DNA from 3 places in the Providencia sp. UF-183 genome. Region 3 is predicted to be linked to each of the others. Evidence: predicted binding sites of a transcription regulator. Region 3 holds the regulator's gene; each other region holds the start of a gene.
What was found. The regulator LexA, encoded in region 3, represses DNA repair genes until DNA is damaged. The targets are predictions, from matches to a motif close to TNCTGTATGTACATACAGNA.
Positions count from the first base shown of each region.

Region 1: the regulator LexA is predicted to act here: its motif matches at 2,552-2,571, upstream of dinB (DNA polymerase IV).
Region 2: the regulator LexA is predicted to act here: its motif matches at 4,697-4,716, upstream of sulA (SOS-induced cell division inhibitor SulA).

Region 1 covers NZ_JBSICD010000022.1:66,580-73,753, reverse strand. Annotated here, with positions in the region: gene pepD (beta-Ala-His dipeptidase) at 1-1,424, shown strand, start outside; gene dinB (DNA polymerase IV) at 1,471-2,526, opposite strand; gene AC4IFT_RS18135 (glycerophosphodiester phosphodiesterase family protein) at 2,816-3,748, shown strand; gene nqrM ((Na+)-NQR maturation NqrM) at 3,812-4,039, opposite strand; gene AC4IFT_RS18125 (FAD:protein FMN transferase) at 4,058-5,089, opposite strand; gene nqrF (NADH:ubiquinone reductase (Na(+)-transporting) subunit F) at 5,332-6,558, opposite strand; gene nqrE (NADH:ubiquinone reductase (Na(+)-transporting) subunit E) at 6,574-7,170, opposite strand.
Region 2 covers NZ_JBSICD010000013.1:52,706-59,879, reverse strand. Annotated here, with positions in the region: gene helD (DNA helicase IV) at 1-1,493, opposite strand, end outside; gene yccS (YccS family putative transporter) at 1,617-3,767, shown strand; gene AC4IFT_RS13225 (TfoX/Sxy family DNA transformation protein) at 3,886-4,500, opposite strand; gene sulA (SOS-induced cell division inhibitor SulA) at 4,734-5,255, shown strand; gene ompA (porin OmpA) at 5,610-6,686, shown strand; gene matP (macrodomain Ter protein MatP) at 6,878-7,174, opposite strand, start outside.
Region 3 covers NZ_JBSICD010000021.1:26,896-34,069, forward strand. Annotated here, with positions in the region: gene plsB (glycerol-3-phosphate 1-O-acyltransferase PlsB) at 1-1,051, opposite strand, end outside; gene AC4IFT_RS17510 (diacylglycerol kinase) at 1,178-1,552, shown strand; gene lexA (transcriptional repressor LexA) at 1,689-2,306, shown strand; gene zur (zinc uptake transcriptional repressor Zur) at 2,492-3,007, opposite strand; gene AC4IFT_RS17525 (fimbrial protein) at 4,109-4,660, shown strand; gene AC4IFT_RS17530 (fimbrial biogenesis chaperone) at 4,738-5,478, shown strand; gene AC4IFT_RS17535 (fimbrial protein) at 5,453-6,025, shown strand; gene AC4IFT_RS17540 (fimbrial protein) at 6,041-6,604, shown strand; gene AC4IFT_RS17545 (fimbrial biogenesis chaperone) at 6,615-7,174, shown strand, end outside.

The DNA.
Region 1 (7,174 bases), on a different contig from region 3:
GGGACATCTTCGCTACCATCTGCTCCATTCCACATCCTTCATATCATGAAGAAGCTTTAGCGGCACATATCGTTGATTGGTCAAAACAAAAAGGCTTCCACGTTGAGCGTGATGAAGTCGGCAACATTTTGATCCGTAAACCTGCAACTGCGGGCTACGAAAACCGTAAAGCCGTGGTGTTACAAGCCCACTTAGACATGGTTCCGCAAAAAAATAATGATACGGTGCATGACTTTAAAGTTGACCCAATCCGCCCGTATGTAAATGGCGAATGGGTGACTGCTGAAGGAACCACATTAGGCGCAGATAACGGTATTGGTTTAGCTTCTGCACTGGCAGTTTTAGCTGATGACAGCGTTGAGCACGGCCCAATGGAAGTGCTGTTAACCATGACCGAAGAAGCGGGTATGGAAGGTGCGTTTGGCTTAAAAGCAGGCTGGTTACAAGCGGATATCTTAATCAACACCGACTCCGAGGAAGAAGGCGAAATCTACATGGGTTGCGCTGGTGGTGTTGATTTCACAACCACTTTTGACCTAACTCGCGAAGCATTACCAGAAGGTTATCAAACCTTTACCTTGACCTTAAAAGGTTTAAAAGGTGGCCACTCAGGTGGTGATGTTCATTTAGGTTTAGGTAATGCAAACAAACTGTTAGCACGTTTTCTTGCAGGCCACGCAGAAGATCTCAGCCTAAAACTATTAGAGTTTAAAGGCGGTACCGTACGTAATGCGATTCCACGTGAAGCACATGCCATTATTTCTGTTCCAGCCGATAAAGTTGCTGATCTGACTGCATTAAGAACACGCTACGAAAGCATTCTGAAAAATGAGTTAGCTGCTGTTGAACCTAACTTAGTGCTGTTGTTAGATGAAACACAAAGCGACTTAAAAGCGCTGTCTGATGACTGCCAACAACGCTTTGTTTTCTTCTTAAATGCGGCACCAAATGGCGTTATCCGTATGAGTGATGTCGCAAAAGGTGTCGTGGAAACCTCACTAAATGAAGGTGTCGTACGTATGACGGAAGATAAAGCAGAGGTCATCTTCCTCGTTCGTTCACTCATCGATAGCGGTAAAAATTATGTCGTTAACATGCTGACTTCTGTTAGTAAATTAGCGAAAGCCCAATATCGTGCAGAAGGTAGCTACCCAGGTTGGCAGCCAGATGCAGACTCTGCAGTGATGCATTTGGTGAGTGAAACCTACAATAAGTTATTTGGTAAGATCCCAAATGTTATGGTGATCCACGCAGGCCTTGAGTGCGGTTTATTCAAAAAGCCATATCCAGATATGGATATGGTGTCTATTGGGCCAACCATCCGTGGTGCTCACTCACCAGATGAACGCGTTCATATCGCCAGTGTTGGTGAGTATTGGAAACTGTTAACTGCGGTGTTAAAAGCGATCCCAGTTAAAGGCTAATCCACTGATATTGAATAGAATGCTCATCCTTTTGATGAGCATTTTTTTAAAGTTCAAGCAATAACTGCCGCTCTAATTGCGGGCTTTGTAGCATGACATGTAACCCCACCAACCTCACCCCTCGCTTTAACCGGCGATTTTCCCAAACCTGCTGTGCGAGTTGTACTAAATCTTGTTTATTTAAAATGGGATACACATGCTCTTGCGTTGTTTGCTGAAAGTCATCAAACTTGAATTTCACCCCTTGGCGGGCGATACGCAAATCGGGTTTTACTTTTGCTAAACGTAACTGCAATTCTTCATACAACTTATCTAACAACAAAAGGCAATCATCCCATTGATGAATGTCTTCGGCTAATGTCCGTTCAACCCCCACGGATTTTCTCAACCTATCAGGGTTTACAGCACGCTCATCAATAGCATGACAACGTTCCCAGAGAGCTTGGCCAAATTTACCCATATTCTTGATTAACGTAACAACATCAAATTGCTGCACGTCAGCGCAGGTATTTAGCCCCATATCCGCCAATTTTTGAGCCGTCACTTTGCCGACTCCGGGGATCTTTTTTAATGGTAATGTGAGGACGAATTGATCCATATTTTGTGGCGTGATAACAAACTGACCATTAGGTTTATTCATATCCGAAGCGATTTTCGCTAAAAACTTGATAGGTGCGATCCCCGCTGATGCAGTTAACTGCAATTCATCAAAAATTTGCTGACGAATAGCTTCTGCAATCAAAGTTGCAGAGCCATGCAACTGCGTACAATCCGTCACATCTAAATACGCTTCATCAAGGGAAAGAGGTTCGATTAAATCGGTATAGCGCGCAAAAATCTTGCGAATATGAATAGAGGTTTCTTTATACAGTGCCATATGCCCTGGGACGACTTTTAGGTGCGGGCAAAGCCTCAAGGCAATAGCCGTCGACATCGCGCTGTGTACGCCATAGCGGCGCGCTTCATAGTTGGCTGTACTGATAACTCCCCGACGATCCGCACTTCCACCAACCGCAATAGGGACATTGCGTAGGCTTGGGTCATCGCGCATTTCTATCGCCGCATAAAAGCAGTCCATATCAATATGAATAATTTTACGCACGGGTTCACTCATAAAAAAACCAATCAACTGATTAAATATACAGTATTTTTATTAGCCATGCAATTACGAGGAAGTACGATATCAAGCTCATTTTAATCTCTTCTAACTCTCTGTTAATAAAAACCAATTCATTTTATTGTCATATTTAACTGCCACACTTTATGGGTAAAAATAAATAAAGTTAGTCTTAAAAAGAGTCCTAATGGATTACAGATTAATAAAAAAGTAATACAACAGACTGGCTTATTTCCCTCACAACTCGTTAAAAATTATTTTATGGACAATACTCATGGCAATGATATCCGCATTAAAATTTAACCCGTTAGCGATCATTGGGTTGCTACTTCTGATCACTCAAAACTCATTTGCATTCACCACTCAAATGGCTTCACCTCAAATTGTTGCGCACCGCGCTGGTACGGCAGATGCACCTGAAAATACGATTTATGCTATTGATCTTGCAAAGAAAAACAAAGCGGATGCCATTTGGTTAACCGTCCAGCTCAGCCAAGATAATCAATTAGTGTTATATCGCCCAAGTGATCTTGATTCTCTAACAGATAAAAAAGGCCCTGTTTCGGCCTATTCCGCAGAGCAACTTAGCCATATCAATGCTGCATACCAATTTAATCAAAAAAACAACCAACAATTACCCGCTGCAACCACCACAATTAGCACACTAGAAGCCATATTAAAAAAGTATCCAGACACCACCTTTTATATTGACTTAAAATCCCCTGACGCCAACCCAGCCACTCAAGCCAAAGCTACTCTAGCCTTATTGGAAAAAACAAAAGCATTCAATCAAGTACGCTTTTACTCTACCAATACCGATTTCTTAACCGCGCTAAATCAGCTATCCCCTAAAATTCAGACCTTTGAAAGCCGTGATGAAACTCGTACCATTTTGGCAAATAGCATTATGAACCATCAATGTTCAGTTCCAGACACAAAACCAATCAATAAAACGGATAAGCCAGCTTCTCGTTGGTATGGTTTTGAGCTACATCGTAAAGTTGAAGTTGTTGAAAAATATACGCTAGGTGAGGCACGCTCCCCTGCAACGCTTTCATGGGATAAATCAGCGATAGAGTGCTTTAAACGTGATGGTGACGCTTATATCATTGTTTTTGGTGTAAATAACCAAAGCGATTACCAGTTGGCGAAAGAGATAGGGGCTGATGCAGTAATGGTGGATTCACCGAAGGCTTTTAATAAATAATGCCTAAAAATAAACCTTAACTGTTAAAACAACAGTTAAGGTTATGCAAAATAAAAATTCGCTTTAGATTATACGGTTCTTTTCTAACAGTTTTTTCCGAGCTTCATCACGTGCCATACGTTTTTTACGTGCATCGCAAGGTTCAGGGCAATCACATACTTTTTCAACGCCAATACTACTTAAACCGCCACAGCTACCTTGGATACTCTTACGTTTAATAATATAGCCCAACGACATTCCCAAAAAAGCCAGTAAAAACAGTGCAAAAGTTGCAATAAAAATATTTAGCATACCTTTAGCCTCCCAAAGTTACTGTTTCTTCGTTAAAAAGGGTTCGAATGCCTTAGTATAACGCTCTTCAAAACCTTTATCTGTCTTAACTATCATAAAAACAGGCACATTCATTTTTTCAGCAAGTGCTAAACCGGCTTCTGGCCCTAAGACATTTAGCCCTGTGGATAAGCCATCGGCACTCATGCAATTTTCAGCAAGCACAGTGATAGAGACTAAGTTATGAGTAATTGGGCGGCCTGTTTTTGGGTCAATCGTGTGAGAAAAACGAACACCATCTTGCTCAAAATAATTACGATAATCACCTGATGTTGCTATTGAGCGATCACCTGGCTCAATAATTTCCTGTGCGGTTTGGCTCACTCCATCCGTTGATGGTTTCTCAATGGCAATGCGCCATGGTGCTTCTTTGCCATTTTTACCTTTCGTACGCACTTCGCCACCAATATCGACCATATAGTCATTGATGCCTTGTGACTCGAGATACTCGGCTACAACATCTACACCATAACCTTTAGCAATAGAAGACAGGTCAACATATAGCTCTGGTATGGTTTTAACCAGGTTATTATCTTGAACTGAAAGCTTTTCGATTCCTACCCATGCACGGCGTTTAGCAAGTTCTTCATCTGAAGGTGCTTTCGTCACGCGGCCTTCTGGGCCAAACCCCCATAAATTAACTAATGGCCCAACCGTCACATCTAAAGAGCCATCTGTTAGTTTATTAATCTCAATCGCTTTTTTCACTACTTTCGCGGTTGCAGCCGACACTGGGAAAGGCGTATTCACTTCCTTGAATTGATTAAAACGACTTAATTCAGAGTCTGGGCGATAGGTAGACATTTGGTCATTCACTTCTTCCAAACGCTTATCAATTTCGGCTTGAACTGCTTCAGGTTTTGGTTCTGAAGAGTCAGTGACATATTTAACAGAGTAATACGTCCCCATCGTCTGCCCTTGCAGATTTTGTTGCTCTGGCCCACCACAAGCCGTCAGAAACAGCGCAGCAACAAACAGTAAGATTGGGGTATAAATTCTTTTGTTCAGCATTATTTTCTCCGCGTCAATCATGAGCGCGTATTGTTAGTTTCGCTCAGACTATTAACACACTTTACATCGTCACCCATGCAGAGAATGTTCAAGTCAAAATATCTCTTAAGCTATTAATAACCAATTAAATAATTAGCAATTAACAGTATCAACATAAATGATAAAGAGGGAAGCATTTTCCCTCTTTATTTGATTACTCTCCGCACTTTACTTGGTAAGTACGATAAATCCAATAAAATTACTTAACCACCGAAATCATCCAGTAAGATATTTTCATCTTCAACACCCAAATCTTTCAGCATTTTGATCACTGCTGCATTCATCATTGGCGGTCCACACATATAGAACTCACAATCTTCAGGTGCAGGATGGTCTTTCAAATAATTTTCATACAGAACATTATGAATAAAGCCTGTGTAACCGTTCCAGTTATCTTCTGGTAATGGGTCTGAAAGCGCCACATTCCAAGTAAAGTTTTCATGCTCTGCAGCCAGCTCGTCAAAGTCTTCTGTGTAGAACATTTCGCGAACAGAACGCGCACCATACCAGAAACTGATTTTGCGTTTTGAGTCTAAACGGCGTAATTGGTCGAAAATGTGTGAACGCATCGGCGCCATACCTGCACCACCACCAATAAAGACCATTTCAGCTTCTGTTTCTTTCGCAAAAAACTCACCGAATGGACCTGAGATTGTCACCTTATCACCTGGCTTTAATGACCAAATATAAGAAGACATAATTCCCGGTGGAACGTCAGGGTTGCGCGGCGGAGGCGTCGCAATACGTACGTTCAACATAATAATACCGTGCTCTTCAGGGTAGTTAGCCATTGAATATGCACGCACCGTTGGCTCTTTAACTTCAGAAACATAACGGAACAAATTAAACTTATCCCAGTCTTCACGATATTCTTCAGGAACATCGAAATCTTCATATTTTACAACATGTTCTGGGCATTCAATTTGAATATAACCACCCGCACGGAAAGGAACGACCTCTCCTGCTGGAATTTTCAGTTTTAATTCTTTAATGAAAGTGGCTTTATTATCGTTAGAGATAACTTCACACTCCCATTTTTTCACGCCAAAAATTTCTTCTGGAAGCTCAATTTTAAGGTCTTGCTTCACATTCACTTGGCAGGCTAAACGGCAGCCTTCTTTAGCTTCACGTTTATTTATGTGCGAAAGTTCGGTCGGTAAAATATCCCCACCACCGTCTTTGATTTTCACACGGCACTGACCACATGAACCACCACCACCGCAAGCTGATGAGACAAAAATACCTTGGCTAGATAACATACCTAATAATTTGTCGCCCGCAGGGGCTTCAAAGCTTTTATCTGGGTCGCCATTAACTTCAACTTTGATGTTCCCCGTATTGACTAACTTGGATTTGGCAAACAGAATTAAACCTGTCAGCACCAAGACAATCAGGGTAAACATCACTACACCTAGAATAATAATTTCCATGAATTCTTCTCGCCTTTATAGCTGCACACCGGAGAAGGACATAAAGCCCAATGCCATCAAGCCGGTCGTCACAAAGGTGATACCTAACCCTTTTAGACCCGCGGGGATATCTGAGTATTTCATCTTCTCACGGATAGCAGCCATCAATACGATAGCAAGCATCCAGCCGATCCCTGAACCGAAGCCATAAATAACGGATTCGCTAAAGTTATAATCGCGCTGAGCCATGAAAGATACGCCACCAAAAATTGCACAGTTAACGGTAATCAATGGCAAGAAGATACCTAACGCGTTATACAACGATGGAAAATAACGATCCAAAATCATTTCGAGGATCTGAACCAACGCCGCTATCACACCAATAAAGGTAATAAAATTCAGGAAGGATAAATCCACCCCTTCGGCTATCGCCCCATCACGCAGCACTAGGTTGTACACCAAGTTATTCGCAGGAACAGAAATTCCGAGGACAACAGTGACCGCAATCCCTAAACCAAACGCCGTTTTAACGTTCTTCGATACGGCAAGGAATGTACACATTCCCAAGAAGAAGGCTAATGCCATATTTTCAATAAAAATGGATTTAACAAATAGGCTTATATAATGTTCCATTTGA
Region 2 (7,174 bases), on a different contig from region 3:
AGAGCACAAAGCTCCCCTTCACCAAAGTTATGCTCAAACGATGTCGTTAAATCTAATTCAGCACCACTGAAACGATAAATAGCTTGCCAATCATCACCTACCGCAAACAGCGTCGTTTGCTTATTTTGTTGGCGCAAAGCTTGTAATAGCTTGGCTCTTAACGGCGAGATATCTTGAAATTCATCGACTAAAATATGCTTCCATGGGCTAATAAAACGCCCTTTTTCAAGGATATTAACCGCTTGATGAATAAGACCCGAAAAATCAATCGCGCCTTCTTCTTTTAAGGCCCCCTTCCATACTTTTAATAATGGAGCCATTAATTTAATACGTTTTTGAAATAGCTCTCGCAGCTCTTCTGGCGCGTTATCAACCATCTCTTTTTGGCTGCCACCATGCATGCGCATCAAACTTAGCCAACGTTCTAATCGCGCAACGACTCTCTGCGTGATTTTTTCATTTTGCCAAAACTCGCCCTCTGGGATATCCCACACAAGTTCTTCACTTAACCACTCTCGCCAACCTTTGGCTTGCGCTTTTTTACTCGAACACTGTTCACGCCACTCTTTTAACAATAACGCCTGACGCTTTTTCGTATCCGTTTCTAATTCACTCACTACAGGGGATTTTTTACTGCCTTCTCGAATAATGTGCAACGCTAAAGCATGGAAGGTTTTTGCTTGAATATTATCGTGCTGTAAACGAGCCTGAATACGTTCATTCATTTCATCGGCAGCTTTACGGCCAAATGCCAACAATAAAATTTGATCAGGTTGCGCCAGCCCCCGTAAGACCAACCACCCTGCACGAGCAACTAAAACCGAGGTTTTACCGCTTCCTGCGCCTGCAAGTACAAGGACATTATCTTCACCATTAATGACAGATAACGATTGTGAATGATTGAGTGGCGATGATTCCACTTGCTGAAAGAAATCGTGATAGCGAACCAAAACAGATTCACACCACTTTTCATTGATTTGCTTACGACACTGCTGGCTATGATTCAGCCATTGTAGACATAATTGATACTGTGACGAACAGTTTTCAAACTGTGAAATTCTGACTAGGGGCAAAGGCAATGACGAAAACTGCTGCTTAATGTTATCTTTAATGGCAGTTAATTGGCGTAAACTCAACCACGCATCTTGCTGTGATATTTGCTCAATTTTGTTGACCAAGTGAGAGAGAACCTCTGCACTCACCTCGCTCATTTCACCACTCCATTGCTGCCATTTTTCATTTAAATAATGAAAGAATCGCTGAGTTTGCTTCCATTCAGTACCATGTAAACGAACCACCTGTTCATTCACAATTTCAAATTCCAACTCCCCCCAGACAATGCCCCGCTTACAACGAAGATCAACCAGTTCATTAAAAGGGATAAGATATTGGTGATTTTCACCGCTAACTTCAATACCAGCGTTGAGTAAGCGAACCCGATTGTAGGGATGCTGAGCCAGACGCTGTCCAATCTGTGTTGATTTCAGTTCCATACGTCCTGCACCTGAAAATATCAATGATGAAAATACGGTTGGCTTGATTCCAAACGGTTTTTTATTCCGAGCAAACACGCTATCCTATAAGGCATAGGGATTTTCTTACCTTTGAGGTACTTTGTGCTAACGCTGCTAACCAGTTATCGTCGTGTGCTATATAACAGCCATATTTTATATTATATCCGAATCTTTATAGCCCTGACAGGCACAACCTTATTGCCATGGATCTTAGGGCAAGAGCCAAAAGTGACCATTCCACTAACATTAGGCGTCGTTGCTGCTGCATTAACTGACTTAGATGATAGGCTAACTGGCAGAATAAAAAATTTAATTATCACCCTTTTTTGTTTTTTTATTGCCTCAGTTTCTATTGAGCTTTTATTCCCTTACCCCGTATTTTTCTTTTTTGGTCTAGCATTTTCCACTTGTGGCTTTATTCTTTTAGGTGCATTAGGTCAACGTTACGCTACCATTGCATTCGGTGCGTTGTTAATTGCTATCTACACCATGTTAGGTGTTCCCATTTTTGATACCTGGTACCAACAACCAGCACTTCTTCTCACTGGGGCAGTTTGGTATAACCTTTTAACCTTAATCGGCCATATTTTGTTCCCAGTTCGGCCACTACAGGATGCAATTACCCAATGTTATCAACAGCTATCAGCTTATTTGGATGCAAAAGCCAACTTATTTGATCCTGACCTCGAGGATGATTATCAGCAATCTGTTTACGATTTGGCAATTGTAAACAGCAACTTAGTTAATACAATGAACCAAACAAAGAGCGCATTACTTAGTCGATTAAAAGGCGACCGAGGGCAAAAAGGGACGCGTAATACTTTACATTACTATTTTGTCGCTCAAGATATTCATGAGCGAGCCAGCTCATCCCATATTCAATATCAACAACTTAGCCGTACACTTCGTCATCATGATATTTTATTTCGCTTTCAACGCTTATTAACGATGCAAGCCCGCGCTTGCCAACAAGTTGCTCAATCGGTGTTATGGCGCAAACCATACCAACACAACCCGCGCTTTGAGCGCACATTTACCTACCTTGAGAACTCATTACAGTTACTCAAAGAACAATCACCAACACGCCACGAAGTCAAAGCTCTACATAACTTACTTAAGAATTTGAAAGGCATTGATGTTCAACTTAAAGGTTTAAGCCTTGAACAAGGTTCTTGGCAACAAAACAATAAACAAATTGAGCAATTATCTGATGAATCGCTTTCAGGCTTTGGTGATATCATTTCCCGCGTAAAACACCACTTAACGCCCAAATCTTCTTTGTTTCGCCATGCTGTACGAATGTCAATTTTGCTTTGTACTGGCTATGCCATTATTCAATTGTTTGATATGGAAAGAGGTTATTGGATTTTACTCACCAGCTTATTTGTCTGCCAACCTAACTACAGTGCAACTAAACGACGCTTGGCGTTACGGATTATCGGCACTATTGTAGGTATTCTTATCGGCTTGCCACTCCTTAACTTAATACCATCAATGGAAGGGCAACTGATCCTCATCGTCATTTCTGGTTTACTATTTTTCATGTTCCGTAGCAGCCAATATGCGCAAGCCACACTTTTTATTACCTTATTGGTTTTATTCAGTTTTAACTTACTGGGTGAAGGCTTCGATGTCGCTCTCCCACGCATTATCGATACTTTAATCGGCTGCTTTATTGCATTACTGGCGGTGAGTTTTATTTGGCCTGATTGGAAGTTTCGTCAACTTCCTCAAGTGGTGCAAAAAACCATGGATAGCAATTGCCGTTATCTCGATGCGATTTTATCACAGTACTACCAAGGAAAAGACAATGGTCTAGAATATCGAGTGGCTCGCCGTGAAGCGCATAATAACGACGCAGAGTTTGCTTCCATTGTTTCCAATATGGCATCAGACCCTAAATCCTATCGGATAACACAAGAGCAAGCTTTTCGTTTACTCTGTTTAAATCATACCCTGCTAAGCTATATTTCAGCCCTTGGTGCTCACCGCGAACAGATGCAAAATGAAGAAAATTTAGCCTTATTAAATGATGCAATTTGTTATGTCGAATCTTCCCTGCAAATTACGACGCTAGACCCGCATATCGTTGATAAAAAATCAGAAAAATTACGTAATAGCCTCTTACACCGTATTGATAATATTTCAGCAAGCGATGATGAAAAAACATTATTAATCATGGAACAAACAAAACTATTGCTTGAGCTGATCCCAGAAATCAAACAAATGATTCGACAAATCAGTTCATCATAAAATATACCGATGAGCGGGTATTAGAATATAAAACAAGCTTTTAATACCCGCTTAACTTTCCGTTCTATACAATGCAATGTATTGAATATCTTAGCGAATAACCTTTCTTACTGTGATATCAAACCACGGTTAATTCGAAGTTGTTATACCAAGCAATCAACTCTTGTTTAATTATTTTTGGTAATACTGCGCTATGACAGCCTTCAATCGCAGCAGCTAAACCAATCAGTAACTTAATACTTGGCTTATGCCGCCCGTGTTGTTTTAACTTCATAAAACAGGCTTTGGCTCCCACCATGCGTAGATCATCCGCATGCAGAATCCCAATCTTCCCTAACGCCCTTTCAACAGACATATTCATATTTGGTAAGTCTTTAATTCTACGTGTAATAACCTGCTTTTGTTGCAATTCCTCAACGGCAGAGTGGTAGGCAATCTCAATAAACTGAAAAAGCGCTTTTTCGTCACACCACATTTGTTCTGAAAGTTGGTAATAACGCATTTCCAATGGGATACCTTTTTTCGTGTAAACCAGTCTATCAAGCCCCGATGCCTCAAAATGACTTCTTGCCAACAAGCAACCTCTTAAATAAAAGTGGCCATCAAGCAACAAACCTACAATCACGTCATCCACTAATAAGCAATACCCGCCAAAATGGTTTTTGCGTTTAAGCTGACCGAGACGGCCTAATAAACGGGACAAATAAAAAATTTTTTCTTCCGATAGTAGCATTTACCTTAACTCCTTTTTGGGTTTGGTTAATTTTCATCCTTGAGAGAATTAATTTTATTATTTCTTTCATTACAACCAATTACGCATAGCCAATTCTGAGAGTTTCCATAAAAAATGCCAAGAAGAATGCATAGAAAAACACCAAAGTTGCGAAGCGCTTTGAAAAAATAGGCTTGATATTGGATGGATATACAGTTACTGTATGTTCATACAGCATTGTAACGAGGTGAATTATGAGCATCTATTCTTGGAATGACACAACAAAACATTCTCTTAATAATTACGCACAATCTTTCCAAACCACTGAACAGGCCAATAGTCTGGTACAGCAAGGTATGGTGAGTGAACTTGTCTACGATGAAAAGCACCCAATTCTGGACTTCATCTTGTTACCTATGCTCCGCCAATTTGGTATTCAATCGCGTTGGTTATTATGGCTAAGCCCAAACAAAAAACTCAGTAAACACTGGTTAGAACAAGCGGGTATTCCTACGCACAAAGTCATGCAAGTAAGCCATATGGAACCCATTACAACCATTGATGCCATGGAAAAAGCATTAAAAAGTGGTAATTACAGCGTGGTTTTAGGGTGGCTACCAGAATTAAATGAACAAGATTTTGTTCGTTTACAAGATGCCGCACAAGAAGGCCATTCTATTGGTTTTATAATGCGCCCACAAAAAGCCTATAATATGGTGAGTATGCAATCTGGACAGCTAAACAACTTAAAAATTCATTCAAATCATTATCACTAACCAAGATTAAGAATTTTCTTACTAAATTTAACCTTTAGAAATATTTATCCCTAAAGTGAAATGAAAAGTATTGAAGATCAATCAGATAGATAAAAAACAATCATAATTAGAAATATACATATCTCTCTGATTTATACACTAAAAAAATACTTTTTTTAACGTTTATTGCTCACTCTACTTGTATCTTTTTAAGTTCGTTGTAGACTTTAGCTTGTTAAGCTTATGGCATTATTTTTTACTTTTATAATTTTTTTGTAGATAATGTCTGCGAAACCTAGCAAGTAAATTGAACCAATGGCAAATAATAAGGCTCACTGAAGCCATGCCAATATTGGATGATAACGAGGCGTAAAAATGAAAAAAACAGCTATCGCAGTAGCAGTGGCAGTAGCCGCTTTTGCAACAGTTGCACAAGCAGCTCCAAAAGATAACACTTGGTATACAGGTGCTAAATTAGGTTGGTCTCATTACGAAGACACTAAATTTACTTCACCAGAAAGCGGTACTCACGTTGGTAACTCTACTGACCGTGATACTTTTGGTGCAGGTGCATTTGCTGGTTACCAATACAACCAGTACATGGGCTTCGAATTAGGTTATGACTGGTTCGGTAAAATGAAATACAAAGGCGCTGGTAACAGCGGCGACCTGAAATCTATGGGTGTTTCATTAACCACTAAATTAAGCTATCCGATCATGGATGACTTAGACGTTTATACTCGTCTGGGTGGTATGGTTTACCGTACAGATGTTAAAGCTAACCAAGCTAACTTCAAAAACGTTAAAGAAAACGACACTGGCGTTGCTCCTGTATACGCATTGGGTCTTGAGTATGCAATCACTCCAGAGTGGGCTACTCGTTTAGACTACCAATGGGTTAGCAACTTAGGTGATAAAGACAACATCGGTACTCGTCCAGACAACGGCATGCTGAGTGTTGGTGTTGCTTACCGTTTCGGTCAAGAAACTGCTCCAGTAGTTGCTCCAGCTCCAGTTGTTGAGCCAGCAGCTCCAGTTGTTGAAAACAAACGTTTCACACTGCGTTCAGACGTTCTGTTTAACTTCAACAAAGCAACTCTGAAACCAGAAGGTCAGCAAGCGCTGAACGAACTGTACAGCGAACTGAGCAGCATCGACCCAACTCAAGGTCGCGTACTGGTTGTTGGCTTCACAGACCGTATCGGTTCACAAAACTACAACCTGCCACTGTCACAAAAACGTGCTCAGTCAGTTGTTGATTACTTAGTATCTAAAGGCGTTCCAGCATCTGCAATCGCAGCTGAAGGTCGCGGTAAAGAAGATCCAGTAACTGGCAACAAATGTGACGCAGTTAAAGGCCGTGCAGCTCTGATCGAGTGCTTAGCGCCAGACCGTCGCGTTGAAATCGAAATTCAAGGTACAACTGAAGTTGTTACTCAACCAGGCGCTTAATTCTTAGCCCTAGTTTGAATTTTGAACTAAATATAAAAAACCCCAATTTCGATTGGGGTTTTTTTTGAATCAAAATGTATTTTTTTAACCCTACTTGATACCTATTCTGCTGACCAATTATGCAGTTCCATTTTTTTGTTAACTCATCAGCGAAGATCCCTAACAATCTCCCCTCGGCACATTACTTACCATTACTTTTTTGCTGTGCCAAGTATTGCCTGAAGATCCTGCTTTAGTGTACTCATTTGGTTTTCATATTTATCTTTATGCTCAGCATCTTCGATCAGCTGAATGATCGTTTCTGACAATGTTTTATTTCGTTTTACCGCTAGATTTGATAAACGCTGCCAAACCGAAAAATTCAAATCTATTGATTTTTTACGTGTATGCGGGTGCTCTGCATTAAAATGGCGTTTACGTCTGGCGCGAATACTCTGCTTCATTCGGTTATCAAGATCAGGATTCATATGTAATGAAATCCATTTGAG
Region 3 (7,174 bases):
CGCCAAGACGGCGGAAAATCGGGCCGGCAGGCCAGAAGTTTAAGTTGATCCCAGCGGCGATGTGCGGGGGAACTAAGCCTTGATGGTAAAGGACATAGGAAAGCAGTAAGTAGTCCATGTGGCTTCGGTGGGAAGGCACATACACAATTTCATGACCATCTTGCGCTAATTGGCGAACACGCTCAGCATGTTGCACGTTAATGCCTTGATAGAGGCGATTCCATGTCCAGCTCAGTACGCGGTCTGTTAAACGCACGGCTTCATAGGAGAAATTAGCGGCAATTTCTTCCATCATATTCACCGCATTTTGCTGCGCTTTCTTCAATGGAATTTTTTTACTGCGTGCTTCGTCTTCGACGGCTTTTTCAATCGCTTTTGATGTCAAAAGCTTATTGAACAGTTCATAGCGTGCTGGCAGTTTCGGGCCGACCGCCGCAAGGCGTTGGCGCGAATAGTGAATACGGGCGACACGTGCTAATTTATTGGCAATAATGGTGTCTGTGCCGTGGTCCTGTGCCATTTTCCCAATCGAAACAGGTGGCGATAGGCGAACAAAACTATCGCGACCTAACCATAGGATAGCGAAGAATTTTTGCACCCCATTTAATAGCTTGAGTGGGGGAGCAGGGGTATGCCCTTCACGACCAGGGGATCGCCCAAACATGACCGATGCAGGTAGCATTTGAATATCCAGATTTGGATTATTTTTGTGCAAATCTAAATATGCATGGAATGTTTTGACGGAATCTTTACGCGGATCCGGTGAATAATAGCGAAATACGCGCGGGCCATCATCGATAAACACATAGGCAGGAAGCTTGGTGCCATTGATGTCGTTATCAACCAAAGGGTCAGGCAAACCGATAGCCAAGCATTGATGCCGTAGCGTTAGGAGGTCGGACTTAGAATGATAAGGCAATACATACAGCGTTGGCCTGTTAGTATCAAGCTGCAATTCTGTAATTGGGTCCGATGGAATTAGTTTACTTTTTACCAATAATTTAAGTGGTAAATTCAACGTGTTGTAATATATTTTACGCCATAGTGACATAAATGATTATAGCCTCTTGTTAACAATGCTGCGCAATCATACCAGAAATCCACTGGCAGATCTGTTACTGACAATTCACTTTGACCGTAAAAATCGATTATTGTTTGTATTTTTTAAGGAATAAATATGGCAAGTCAAACTAAGGGCTTTACCCGTGTGATTAAAGCAGCGGGATACTCCCTTAAAGGGCTAAAAGCAGCGTGGGTAAATGAAGCGGCATTTCGTCAGGAATCTGTGGCTGCGGTGATTGCGATTATTATCGCCTTTTGCTTAGATATCAGCTATGTGGATAGAATATTGTTGATAAGCTCCGTCGTGCTGGTGGCTATCGTCGAGCTACTCAATAGTGCAATAGAAGCCGTTGTTGACCGTATTGGTAGTGAATATCATGAACTTTCAGGGCGCGCTAAAGATATTGGCTCTGCCGCTGTGTTTGTCAGTATTGGCTTAGCACTGTTTATTTGGGCATTGGTATTATGGCAACGTTATTTTGCGGGATAGCGACGAAAAGCCATTGAAATTTGGGAAAAGAAAGTAAATCGATAACAAATACTAAATTCAGTGATTTAACTGTTTCAAATCTTCATTTACCTGTATATACTCACAGTCTGACTGTATAAACAAACAGGGGAACGGGATGAAAGCACTGACGGCTCGACAACAGCAGGTTTACGATCTGGTGCGTGACCACATTTCGCAAACAGGTATGCCTCCTACACGTGCTGAAATAGCAGCAAGCCTTGGTTTTCGTTCGCCTAATGCGGCAGAAGAACATTTAAAAGCCTTGGCACGCAAGGGTGTAATTGAAATTGTTTCTGGGGCATCACGGGGTATCCGCCTACTTCTTGAAGAAGAACCTGATGATCAAGGGCTACCTTTGATTGGGCGTGTTGCCGCTGGCGAACCTTTATTAGCACAAGAACATATTGAAAGTCACTACCAAGTTGATCCAGAACTCTTCAAACCTCACGCAGATTTTCTCTTACGTGTGAATGGTATGTCGATGAAAGATATCGGTATTATGGATGGTGATTTATTAGCAGTACATAAAACACAAAATGCACATAATGGCCAAGTTATTGTGGCGCGTATTGATGATGAAGTTACAGTTAAACGTTTTAAACAGCAAGGTAACCGTGTCGAATTAATCGCCGAAAATCCAGAGTTTGCTCCGATTATTGTCGATTTACGTGAACAAAGCTTCACTATTGAAGGCTTGGCTGTTGGTGTGATCCGTAATAGCGATTGGTATTGATTCTTAGATTATCAGGTAGGTAGCGGTGTGCTGCTTGTTTGATTTTTCCATGATTGCTGGCAGATTTCAAATTGATGTATAGAGATCTGCCTGCTTTACTTCCTTTCTTTTATATCCTTTCTTTATATTACTTTTCGTATTCTTTTCTTATATAAGTAACATCATGGATTCTACAACATCATTCATTACTTTCTCTTGGTAATGACAGGGTGTTCATGGTCATGGCCACAATGCGCGTGATCTTGGCAGCTATCAATTTCATCACAGTTTTTACATAGACCATGGTTCTCAACCACAGTATGGCGTAAACGGAATTGGTTGGTTTCTGCCAAACTAATGATGGCTGCTTCTATTGTCGCACAATCACTTTCAGTTACGCTCCCGCAATTATCGCAAATCAACATCACTGAAATATGGCTGGGATTATCAAAGTGATGGCAAACGACGTAGCTGTTGGTTGACTCTATTTTATGAATAAAGCCTTGTTCCATTAAAAACTCTAACCCGCGGTAAACGGTTGGGGGCTTTGCTTGCGGTTCAACTTCGCGTAGCAAGTCTAATAAATCATAAGCACTGATTGCGCCATGTTGTTGCGCGATAAGGCGTAACACAGTTTCTCTTTGTGGAGTCAATCTAACGCCTCTTGATTGGCAAATGCGCTCTGCCATCACAAGTATTTTCTCTTCACTCATTTTTTTCATTTTACTGACCCCAGCTTCGAAAAACGCAAAAATTTACTGCTCATAAGTTTATCATATTTTTGGTATTGAAAGCGCATAGGCTTTCAGGGGACAGAAAATAACTAAGTAAATATGTTATCTATATAATTTTTATTTAAAAGTAAACATAAGCAAACGATTATCTGAAAATGGACTTGGTTGAAACGAGTACAGCAGATGAATTACATAAATTTAACTGAAACAAAAATGATTATTTGCTTTAACAAAACAAATACAAAGTATGCGTTTTTTGTTTGTTATTTAACGTAAATTTCAATTAAGACTTATCTTATGAGGATTGTTCAGTATGAGATAATAATCTGGTTTTAAGCTAACTCGATGGGGGTAATGTAACCCTTATTCATTCGGTTGGATTAATATATATAAAATTTGCAATTTTTCGATATTAAATAAAATGACGCTCATTTACACAACCTTTTACAACTTGAAATAATTATAAGTAGCTGGGTTTCAATTTATATAAATTAACCTAAGTAACGCTCTCAAACATATCATAAAGCCTATAATAACGAATTTAAATCTATATTAATTTTTAATTATAGATTTATTGCCTATTGTTGCGTCTCCAGATGCGTTATTTTGACAATAAATATTGTTGTCTTAGAATTGTTCTCAGAAAGCAGGAGAGCGTTTGAAAACTTAGCCAAGTATTTTTGCTTGTTTGAAATAGGAATGGTTGAGTCAGAAATGAGTAACTAAATGCTATGTGGTTTATATATTGACCTGTGATTTTAGCATAGGAAGTAATAAGAATTAATCGAACTCTCTAATGTTTTAAATTTTTGTCCATCTTTACTATTTCTATATTGATTCTGGTCTCTCAAATTTGGCGATATAGAAATAGCTCTTTTTTAAAGCCAGTTCTACTGACTTGGTTTTAACAAAGGGGATTAAAAGGATTTTTAATGCTCTTAATGTTGGCTTGAATAAAGTTAACAGCAACTTCGCCAAGCTCATAAAAATGACTTTAGCACTGTAAATGGATGTTGTGAGTTTGGCTTTTAATAAAAAAATGTGTCTTTCACTACTTACATGACGACATAAATACAGAGGTATTTACATATGTTATTCAACAAAAAATTAGCAGTTTTAGCAGTATTAGCAGGTTCTATGGTCGCTGGTTCTGCATTAGCAGCAGACGGTAAAAAAGGTGCAGAAGTTACTTTTAAAGCACAATTACGTGCTGCATCTTGTGACGTTACCTCTACTACTAAAGGCTCTGTAATTGACTGGGGTGTATTCACAGTTGACCAAACTACAGGCAAAAAAGTCAACGATATGTTAGGTGATGCGAAAGATTTTAGCTTGGTTCTGACTAACTGTTCTAAAGATGGTTCAGACACAACTATGAACGTTTACGCACAAGGTCAAGAAGCAACTGGTTTCCCTGAGTTATTTGCTAACAAAGATGCTAAATCTTTAGCAGTTAAACTGGAATCAGGTGCTGTTAAACTTCTGCCTAACCAAGATGCAGAAGTAACTTTAGCTGAAGCAGTTAAAAAAGACGGTGGTGCATCTATCCCTGTTAAAGCTTCTTTATTGTTAACTAAAGCTGATGGCGTTGCTCCAGACATCTTAAGTGTTCCAGTAACATTTACTGTTTCTTATAACTAATTTCAATTAGTTAATTTGAATAGAAGAGGCTTTATTCATAAAGCCTCTTAATATCTTGCTTATGTGTGGATGAGATAATGCAAACAATAGAATATAAGAACATTTTTTTTAATAAATTAATAAGTGCGAAGTGGTATTTTTTAATTCTACTGTTTTTATTAACTTCAAATGTAGCTTATTCTGCTGGAGTAGGGCTAAATGCTACGCGTATAGTTTTCTTGCAAGGTAGTGAAAGTACTTCCGTTGGTGCTAGAAATAATACAGATATTAATTATCTGGCTAAATTTATTGTATCTAAATCACCTGAAGGTTTAAAAGGGGATGCACCATTTACGGTTTCTCCGCCATTAGTTAAAATTGATAGTGGTAAATCTCAGGACATTCGGATTTATTCTCAAACTAATAATCTACCAAAAGATAGAGAATCTGTATTTTATTTTAATGCAGTGATGATCCCAGCAACTAATGGCCCATTAGAAAGCACAGCCCTTAATATTGGTTATAATAACGTCATAAAATTATTTTACCGTCCATCTAAATTACCGTTATCACCTAAAGAGGCTCATGAAAGGTTGAGAGTGGAATCAAATTCGACTGGAATAACTGTTATTAATGATTCTCCTTATTATATTTCATTAAGTAATCTAAGTGTTAATGGCGTTAAGATTGATATGAGCATGAAAAAACGCAATACCATGATTGCACCATATGACTCATTTAATTATATAGCACCAGTAAATGGACGTAAGGGACTTGCTAAGTGGGTGGTAATTAATGATTTAGGGGGCGATGATGTATACACTGGACAAGTTAAATAATAAAAATAAACTGTTTTTTTTTCTTGCAGCTATCAATCTATTTATCTTTTCGAATAATGCAAGAGCAGTAGAATTAGAAATTATTGGTAATGTTATTAAAGGAACTTGCGAAGTTTCTGTGGATAACATGGAAGTGAAATTCAGTTCGCCAATATTTATTCCAGATGTTAAGTCTGATATTAATGATAAAACGTTTGTTAAACCATTTTCCTTAAAATATAAATGTGCTGAGTTTGATCTCTCTACTGGAACTGCTCCTTATACTATGGAGATCGCAGCGAGCTCAGGTACATCAGTAGATCAGAGTAATAAGATTTACCCAACAATAAATAACACAAAAGCAGCTTTTGTCTTAAGGAAATGTGATGACAATAAAGCGAATTGTAATATTGTTGATATTAATGGTGAGGGGCGTATTCCCTTTCAGGTTACTGCAAATAGTGACTTAGAAAGCCATTTTGAAGTGAGTATTGTTCAGCTAGGAACAAATCAAGCGATGCCTGGGGAATTAGTTGCTGCTGTTGATATTACGCTGCTTCAACCATAATAAAAGGAATATACAGTGAAATATAATAAGATATTAATTGGTTTTGCGGTTTCTTTATTAAGCTGTATATCGATTAGTAGTCAAGCTGTAACTAATGGTGCTCATGAGTTTACTTTTAATTTAACAGTGCCTAAAAATACTTGTGATGTGAAAGTGGAAGGCACGTCTAATAATGTCGTTGATTTCGGTAATATACCGATTAGTAAATTTAAAAGTGATGTACCAGACGGTGAAGTGAAACTTCCATTTTCAGTAACATTATCAAACTGTAAAACAAATAATTATGATGGGGTTTACCTTACCTTAACGGGTAATTATATAGCAGATAATGATGGTTACTTAGATGAAGATACTAAAACTTTTGCGGTAAGAATATCAAAAAAAGATAATGCCAAGCAAAGTGATACTGATTTTTTTACAGAAACTAATAATAAATTGATCCCGAAAATAACTGGAACTCCAGTAACTGAAACGTTTTATGCTTATGTCATGTGCAAAACTGGAAAAAGTGAGTGTGCGGATGATGTGAATGTTGGTGGTTTTAAATCAACATTAACGTTAACTCTAATTGCGGATTAAGAGAAATATCATGTTATCTCGTTTGCTAGCTATTTTGATTACTTGTTTCTGCATAGTATCTGTGCACGCTGATGGTATTTCTTTAAATCAAAGCCGTGTGATTTATTCACAGAAAGATAAAGGTCAAATAGTACAGGTTCGTAACGATACAGATTCTCCAATTCTTGTTCAAACATCTATTCTACAAGAAATTGAAGGGAATTCAGTAAGTAATTTTATTGTTACGCCACCGCTTTTCAAAGTTGAGAATAGAAGTGAGTTTTCAACACGTATTGTAGCTAACGATGTAACTAAATTGCCAAATGATAGAGAATCAATCTTTTACTTTAAGGCAAGAGCAATTCCTTCATCCAAAAAAGATGAAAAAGATAAACCAAGCTTAGTTTTTGTAACTGCATTTATTATTAAATTGATTTATCGACCGGAATCGATAAAAGAACCAAGTAATAAAGATTATGAAAATATAAGTTTGGCTAAGCATGCGGGTAAATGGCAGTTTGAGAACAAAACGCCATATTATATAACCGTGGTGGGTTTAAGTATTGATGGTAAAGTGAAAAAAGAGTCTCT